One region of the Salinivibrio sp. IB643 genome, then DNA from elsewhere that is predicted to be linked to it. Evidence: predicted binding sites of a transcription regulator. Region 1 holds the regulator's gene; the other holds the start of a gene.
The links. Region 1 encodes MetJ, which represses methionine synthesis genes. Its sites were predicted from a motif close to TTAGACNTNTANANGTCTAA; they were not measured.

Region 1 (4,434 bases):
AAAAACATCAACCTAGACGTGTGTGACAAATGTCACCCATTCTATACCGGTAAGCAGCGTATCCTTGATGCTGGTGGCCGTGTTGATCGCTTTAAGAAACGTTTCGGTGCCCTTAGCAGCAAAAAATAAGCAGCTATTGACCGAATATAGAGAAGGGACGCATCAGCGTCCCTTTTTTTGATCGTATCGTCCTAGTATTCGGACAACAGGTCCGAGCATCATCGCGAATACGGCGTTAGTACTGGTGGACGTTTCCCCGCTGCGTTACCATCTTTACCCTTATACAAACCTTTCCTGTGTGGTTTGTAGAGTGTCTGGCTAATATCGGTCATCCTTCCCTGCCGATATTGGTTATCCCTTCACGATAATAACTAGGAAAACGACATGTCGGACGATAAACGCCAGCAAGCGCTGGATTATCATGCATACCCTACACCCGGAAAAATCTCTATCGAACTCAGTAAGCCTGCTGATTCAGCGGCGGATCTTGCTCTCGCCTACAGCCCAGGCGTTGCTGAACCTGTGCGTGAAATAGCCCAAGATGCGGATGCCGTATATCGTTATACCGGTAAAGGCAATATGGTCGCAGTGATCTCAAACGGCACCGCGATTTTGGGGTTAGGGAATTTAGGGCCGATGGCGTCAAAGCCTGTCATGGAAGGCAAAGCGTTATTGTTCAAGCGTTTTGCCGGCTTGGACTCGATCGACATTGAAGTTAAACACCGCACCATCGATGAGTTTGTTGATACCGTAGCCAATATTGCTGACACCTTTGGCGGTATCAACCTTGAAGATATCAAAGCCCCAGATTGTTTTGAGATCGAAAAGCAGCTGATTGAACGCTGTGAAGTGCCTGTCTTCCATGATGATCAACATGGTACCGCGATTGTCACTGCTGCGGGGATGCTTAACGCGCTCGAGTTGCAAGGCAAAGATATTGGTGAAGCCACCATCGTGTGTCTCGGTGCGGGTGCTGCTGCGGTGGCCTGTATGGAGCTATTGATTAAATGTGGCGCCCAGCGCGAAAAGATTTACATGCTGGATCGCAAAGGGGTAATTCACACCCGTCGTGATGACATTAACAAGTATAAGCAGTTGTTTGCCAATAACACGGATAAGCGTACCCTCGAAGATGTGATTGAAGGTGCGGATCTCTTTGTTGGCGTATCAGGCCCGGATTTGCTCTCGCCTGAGGCATTAAAACTGATGGCGGATAAGCCTGTCGTGTTTGCCTGCTCAAACCCAGATCCTGAAATTAATCCAGAGGTTGCGCACCAAGTCCGGGATGATCTGATCATCGGAACGGGGCGTTCGGATTACCCGAATCAGGTGAATAACGTCTTGTGTTTCCCGTTTATTTTCCGGGGAGCATTAGATGTGCGTGCCAGTGAAATTAATGATGCGATGAAGTTGGCCGCCGTTGAGGCGATTCGTGGTTTGGCGAAAGAGCCTGTACCACAATCTGTCTTGGATGCCGCGGGCTTGTCTTCACTCAGTTTTGGCCCGGATTACATCATTCCCAAGCCGATGGATGCCCGTTTACTGCCCAAGGTAGCACGTGCCGTGGCGCTTGCGGCCGTCGAAACCGGCGTAGCCCGTATTGAGATGCCAGACAACTATATGTTGTAAAGAAAACATGCTGTAAAGAAAACATGTTGTAATTAGAAAACAGTGCCTTACCATAAAAAAACCGCCGATGGCGGTTTTTTTGTTTAGTATTCACTGTCGTCAAACTCAATACCCAACTCTTCCATGATCCGACGTGCCTCGGCAGGAATGCTATCGGGTTTATCCTTACGGATGTCGTCATCGGTTGGCAGAGGCTGCCCGGTATAGGCATGTAAAAATGCCTCACACAATAACTCACTGTTGGTCGCATGACGCAGGTTATGAACCTGACGGCGAGTGCGCTCATCAGTAAGAATTTTTAATACTTTAAGTGGGATAGAGACGGTGATCTTCTTTACCTGCTCTTTCTTTTTACCATGTTCGGCATACGGATTAATGTAATCGCCGTTCCACTGCGCCATGTCTCACCTATCTTGATTATGGAATACCCAGAATGATGCTGCGGAGATTTTAGCTATATTAACCGCCACATGCAAAGGTGTTTAGACGTCTAGAAGTGTTGACGTCCTAAAAGTACAGAGGTAAGGTAGTATGATGACGACTGGATCACGTAAATCGTGCCAGCGCAACAAGAGCAAGGATGAACCATGACAGGTAAAAAAACCGACACCATTGCCGTTCGAACAGGAATTGGCACTGACACGCAACATCATGCGGTTGTGCCGCCTTTGTATTTATCAACCAACTATCGTTTTCCTGCTTTTGGCGACGTTCCCACTTATGATTATGCCCGTGGGGGCAATCCAACTCGAGCTCAGTTAGAGCAAGCGTTAACGGAACTGGAAGGCGGAGCCGGTGCCGTGGTGACCAACTGTGGGATGGCAGCCATTAACTTGGTGTTGTCTTTACTGGATGCAGGGGATCACATTGTTGCACCGCACGATTGTTATGGTGGTACCTATCGCTTGTTAGAGTCACGCGCCAAGCAAGGGATTTGGCAGGTCAGTTTTGTCGATCAATCTGATCACCAGGCGTTAACCGCTGCGCTGGCAAAACAGCCGAAACTGGTGTTAGTTGAAACACCCTCTAATCCGCTATTGCGTGTGGTCGATATTGCTAAAATCTGCCAACAGGCCCACCAAGTGGGGGCATGGGTGGTGGTCGATAACACCTTTTTATCGCCAGCACTCCAACAGCCTTTTTCACTGGGTGCGGACATCATCGTGCATTCCACTACTAAATTTATTAATGGTCACTCTGATATTGTCGGTGGCGCTGTAGTGGCGAAGACGCCTGAATTGGCTGCAAAATTAGCGTGGTGGGGCAACTGCTTGGGCGCGACAGGTAACGCCTTTGACAGTTATATGACATTGCGAGGGTTGCGTACCTTGGGCGCTCGGGTTAAACAACATCAGCAAAATACGCAAGCGGTATTAACCTATTTGCAAACAGTCCCTGCGGTGCGGCAACTCTACTATCCCGGTTTGGCGACACATCCAGGCCATGACATTGCCGCCCGTCAGCAGTTTGGATTTGGTAGTATGCTCAGCCTCGAGCTGGACACGGACTCCGCTGGGATCGCACGTTTTATTGAAGGCTTATCCTTATTTGCGCTTGCCGAGTCGCTGGGCGGGGTAGAAAGTCTGGTCACGCATCCAGGGTCAATGACCCATCGTGCGATGAGTGATGACGCGCAAGCCGAGGCTGGCATTACCCCGACGTTGCTGCGTTTTTCTATTGGACTAGAAGACGCAGAAGACTTAGTGGCCGATTTGGCGCATGCCTTCGCCCATTTAGCTAACCAGTAAAACCGATTGCTATAGGTGTTGCTGTCATAGCACGCCGCTTTATTGATATTTATTGAGACCAAGAGAGACCTCGCCATGCACGCGCAACCGATGGACACCGCCCCCGAATCACAACGCCAATTGCATAAATTTGGTGGCAGCAGTTTAGCGAGCCCAGATTGTTATCGCCGTGTGGTCGATGTGCTGACGGGGCATGCAAAGGCGCACGACTTAATTGTGGTCTCTGCGGCGGGGAAAACGACCAATCAGCTCATTGCTTGGCTCGCTCAACTGGGCAAAGATGGCCGGTTGGCGCATGAGACCTTGCAAGGCGTCCGTGCCTTTCAGCAAGACTTGATTGAAAATCTGATCAACGGTGATCACAAACAACAGTTGGTTGATGCCTTATCTGCTGACATCGCGACGATCGCGTCGCTCGGGGAGACAGCGCTGAGCGACAGCGTACAAGCCGATGTGCAAGGGTTCGGAGAGGTTTGGTCGGCGCGTTTATTAGCCGCGCTGCTTAATCAGCAGTGTCGTCAGGCGGTGATGTTGGACTCGCGCCACTGTTTACGCGCGGAACGTGCGGCTCAACCCGAGGTCGATCGCGGCGCATCATGGCCACTATTACGGCAGCAACTTTCTCAGCACACGCAATCTCACGTCGTGATTACGGGATTTATGGCGCAAAATCAAGCTGGGGAAACCGTGCTTTTGGGGCGTAACGGGTCAGATTATTCGGCCACGGTACTCGGTGCGTTAGCGGGGGTCCGCCGCGTGACTATATGGAGTGATGTTGCCGGTGTATACAGTGCGGATCCACGCCACGTCGAGAATGCTTGCTTGTTACCCTTAATCCGATTGGATGAAGCAGGCGAATTGGCACGCTTGGCGGCGCCCGTGCTTCATAGCCGTACTTTACAGCCAGTGGCGCAAAGTGCGACCGATCTGACCTTACGTTGTACCCAGGCCCCCGATAGTGGCTCGACCCATATAGAGCGTGTACTGGCTACCGGACGCGGGGCAAAAATCATTACATCTTTGGATGATGTGTGCCTATTGCAGTTTGATGTCGCCC
Region 2 (4,434 bases), on a different contig from region 1:
GCAGCATCGACATATCATTCATCGAAATAGTATGTATTTCCCAGCCGCGTTGTTGTGCCGCCAACATCATGGCAAACGTGGAGTCTTTTTTTACACTGATGGCCTCAATGGGATCCATCACTACACCTATTTTCATCATGTCTCTCCTGTTTGCCGTTAACCCAGGTCGCCAAAACGGACTTGTAGCGCGGTAATGGCTGTCAGCGCTGCCGTTTCTGTGCGTAAGACCCGAGGGCCCAATAAAATTTCTTCAAAACCGCGATCACGTGTCATCGCTATTTCTTCTTCTGACAATCCGCCTTCTGGCCCAATCAGCAAACGTAGCTTAGAAGGGGCTTGAGGAAGTGTATTGAGGGAATACGGTGCACGAGGATGAAGGTTGAGTTTCAGTCCATCAAATGCCTGTTGGCACCAAGTGTCTAGGTTGATCACGGGATTCACGGTGGGGACGATATTGCGCCCACTTTGTTCGCACGCGCCAATGGCTATTTTTTGCCATTGTTGGCGTTTTTTCTCCAGTCGATCAGCATTGATCTTGACCCCACATCGCGCCGATAAAAGTGGCGTAATGGTATTTACCCCTAACTCAACCGATTTTTGTACGGTAAATTCCATTTTCTCACCACGAGAAATAACCTGTCCCAGTTCAAAATCTAGTGGCGATTCAACACCGACCTCTTCGCGGGCTGAGATGGTTGCGGTGACGTGTTTCTTACTGATTTGCGTCAAGGTCGCTGGAAATTGTGCCCCAGAACCATCAAAAAGCAGAATTGGTTGCTCTGCTTGCATTCTTAATACGCGGCCTAGGTGATTCGCCGCTTCATCGCTTAAGGTCACCGTGCCTTGAGACGGTAAAGGCGCCGGGTGATAAATTCGAGGAATTCGCATGGTGTTCGCTTTCCATTATCAATCAGCCTCCAGTGTAACATGGCTACCGGTGGCAATAGGTGATGTGTTAATCGGGAACGTGTCAATAATATGGGGACGGTGAACGGAAAAGCAAATAGCTAATGTTTTTCGCTGACCGGCGTTAGTATCTGTTGGCACTGTTTGCACCGATAGGTTGCCTGGCCGCGCAGAACTTTATGATGACGGCGTATCGTTAAGGCCACTGGCCCACAACGGCATTGGTACGAGAAGGTTTTCCCTTGCACCGCTGTGATATCAAGCTGGTGGGTCGTGTTTGCTGGAACATGAAACAAGTTAGTCATTAGATCGCGCCATTCCGGACCATGAGGTTTGACACGCCCATGCAGCGCGAACGTGACTAAATGGCAGACTTCATGCGGGATCACCTCATGAAAAAAAGCGTCGGCGTGTTGCTGGAGCAATACCGGATTAAACCGTAATCGCCATTCTGTCGGATGCGCGGTGCCTGCGGCGCGCCCTCGTAACGTAAAGCCTATTGTTGGATAAACCAGTTGGCGATCTAATTGCCGATTGGCATGATCAATACAGGCGTGGACCTGGTCGGTGACCGATTGTATCAAGGTGTTAGATAGAGAAGGCATAGGTGTCGACTCACACTGCGATCAAAAAAGGGAAGCGAATGCTTCCCTTTGTAAAAAGCGAATCAGGCCAGATTAACCAAGCTTGGCAAATTCACGCAATAGGTCTGCTTTGTCGGTTTTCTCCCATGGGAAAATTTCACGACCAAAATGGCCATACGCAGCAGTTTGCTTATAAATAGGTTGCAGTAAGTCGAGCATTTCTTGTAGGCCATACGGACGTAGATCGAAGTGCTCACGAACGGCTTTAATAATCACCTCTGGCGCCACTTTTTCAGTGCCAAAAGTTTCGACCATGATAGACGTTGGCTCGGCCACACCAATGGCGTACGACAATTGAATCTCACAGCGGTCAGCAAGGCCAGCTGCGACGATGTTTTTCGCTACATAACGTGCGGCGTAGGCGGCAGAACGATCCACTTTTGATGGATCTTTGCCTGAGAATGCCCCGCCACCGTGACGGGCTGCGCCACCGTAGGTATCCACGATAATTTTACGGCCGGTTAAACCACAGTCTCCCATTGGGCCACCAATCACAAAGCGACCCGTTGGATTAATAAAGAATTTGGTTTCTTTGGTGAGCCATTCTGCAGGTAGAACCGGTTTGATAATTTCTTCCATGACCGCTTCGCGGAGATCGTCGGTTGAAATGCTGTCGCAATGCTGTGTTGACAGCACCACGGCATCAATGCCCGCAATCTTGCCGTTGTCGTAGGCGAAAGTGACCTGGCTTTTTGCATCAGGACGTAGCCAATCTAAGATGCCATCTTTACGTACTTGCGCTTGGCGCTCAACCAAACGGTGTGAGTAAGTAATAGGGGCAGGCATCAGTACATTGGTTTCATTGGTGGCAAAACCAAACATAATCCCTTGATCGCCCGCACCTTGATCTTTGGGATCAGCGCGGTCAACGCCTTGGTTTATATCAGGCGATTGTTTGCCAATGGTGTTCAATACTGCACAAGAATTAGCATCAAAACCCATATCGGAATGAACGTAACCAATATCGCGTACCGTTTGGCGAGTGAGCTCTTCAATATCAACCCAGGCTGAGGTCGTCACTTCCCCGCCTACCATGACCATTCCGGTCTTCACATAGGTTTCGCAGGCAACGCGCGCTTTGGGATCTTGCTCAAGAATGGCATCCAAGACCGCATCAGAAATCTGATCGGCAATTTTATCAGGATGGCCTTCAGAGACGGACTCTGAGGTAAACAGGTGCTTAGCCATGTGACACTCTCATTGGTTATCAAGAATACCGACGATACGTAGCGAGTTGTCTCGCCGATCATCTCAGATGTTTTAACTTCTAGACGTCTATTTTATTCGCAAATACGATAAACGCAAGTCAGTTAATGCATCAGGGGGCCTCTCTAGGTATAGCAAAGGCGAGCATTTAGGAGAGTTACCAAGCCTTAAGTCATCACAAGGCGAGAGGAGACAAAGCGTATATAGCTCTTGGTTGAGATCACACAATACGTGCGTCTTTTACGTGCTTGAGATACACTGTGTACCATCGTCAAACAAGCACCGATGGACATGGCACTCAGAGTCGCAATTAATGGATTTGGCCGCATAGGGCGCAGCGTATTGCGTGCCCTGTACGAGAGCGGTAAGCACGATCGCATTCAAGTGGTGGCGATTAATGAACTCGCCGAGCCGGAAGCGATGGCGCATCTGCTCCAGTATGACTCGAGCCACGGTCGATTCGGCTGGCCTGTTTCTTACAATCAAGAACATTTGTTTGTCGCCACCGACAGCATTCGCCTTCTTCACTTACCGGAATTACAACTGTTACCTTGGCGTGATCTTGATGTCGATATTGTCTTAGACTGTACGGGCAAATTTGGTACCCGTGAAGACGGCGAAGCACACATTGCCGCTGGCGCTAAAAAAGTCTTGTTTTCACACCCTGCGAGCCAAGATGTCGACCGAACCGTGATATATGGCGTCAATCACGAGGCATTGACGACAGACGATCGTATTGTCTCCAATGGATCTTGTACCACAAACTGCATTGTGCCGGTGATTAAAGCGCTGGATGAGCACTTTGGTATTGAGTCTGGCACCATCACCACCATTCACTCTTCAATGAATGATCAGCAGGTGATCGATGCCTACCATTCCGATCTTCGTCGTACACGCACGGCTAGCCAGTCTATCATTCCTGTCGATACCAAATTGCATGTTGGGATCGGTAGGATTTTTCCGAAATTTTCTGACAAGTTCGAAGCGATTTCTGTGCGTGTGCCGACGATAAACGTGACAGCTATGGATTTAAGTGTCACTGTGCGTACTAAAGTGAAAGTTAATGACGTAAATCAAGCTCTGCAAACCGCATCTCGATGTACATTAGACGGTATACTGGATTATACCGAAGCGCCCTTGGTGTCGATAGACTTCAACCACGACTCACACAGTGCCATTGTCGATGGGTCGCAAACGCGGGTGAGTAATCATCAGCTGATAAAAACGTTGGTTTGGTGCGACAACGAGTGGGGCTTTGCCAACCGAATGTTGGATACCACCTTGGCGATGGCGCAATGAGTGCGCTAACGCAAGGGGGTCGCCCTGATTAAGTCAGTTTCAATTTGCAACCTTATAGAGAGGACCCTATGTCTGTAATTAAGATGACCGACTTAGATCTTGCCGGAAAGCGTGTCTTTATCCGTGCGGATCTGAACGTGCCGGTAAAAGACGGTAAAGTTACCTCTGACGCACGTATTTTGGCGTCATTGCCTACCATCAAACACTGCTTGGAAGCCGGTGCGAAAGTGATGGTGACCTCTCACTTGGGGCGTCCTGAAGAAGGACAACCTGAAGACCAATACTCACTGCAACCTGTCGTGAACTATCTTGACGACGCGCTAGACTGCAACGTTAGTCTGGCTAAAGATTACTTAGACGGTCTTGAACTGAACGCCGG

Region 2: the regulator MetJ is predicted to act here: its motif matches at 2,810-2,829, upstream of metK (methionine adenosyltransferase).

What each region holds. Positions count from the first base shown of each region.
Region 1 covers NZ_MUFF01000007.1:162,093-166,526, forward strand. The annotation lists gene rpmE (50S ribosomal protein L31) at 1-129, shown strand, start outside; gene BZG77_RS05765 (malic enzyme-like NAD(P)-binding protein) at 385-1,629, shown strand; gene metJ (met regulon transcriptional regulator MetJ) at 1,713-2,030, opposite strand; gene metB (cystathionine gamma-synthase) at 2,217-3,377, shown strand; gene BZG77_RS05780 (bifunctional aspartate kinase/homoserine dehydrogenase II) at 3,453-4,434, shown strand, end outside.
Region 2 covers NZ_MUFF01000013.1:10,146-14,579, forward strand. The annotation lists gene gshB (glutathione synthase) at 1-139, opposite strand, end outside; gene rsmE (16S rRNA (uracil(1498)-N(3))-methyltransferase) at 157-888, opposite strand; gene BZG77_RS07680 (SprT family zinc-dependent metalloprotease) at 1,008-1,511, opposite strand; gene metK (methionine adenosyltransferase) at 1,584-2,738, opposite strand; gene epd (erythrose-4-phosphate dehydrogenase) at 3,048-4,055, shown strand; gene BZG77_RS07695 (phosphoglycerate kinase) at 4,124-4,434, shown strand, end outside.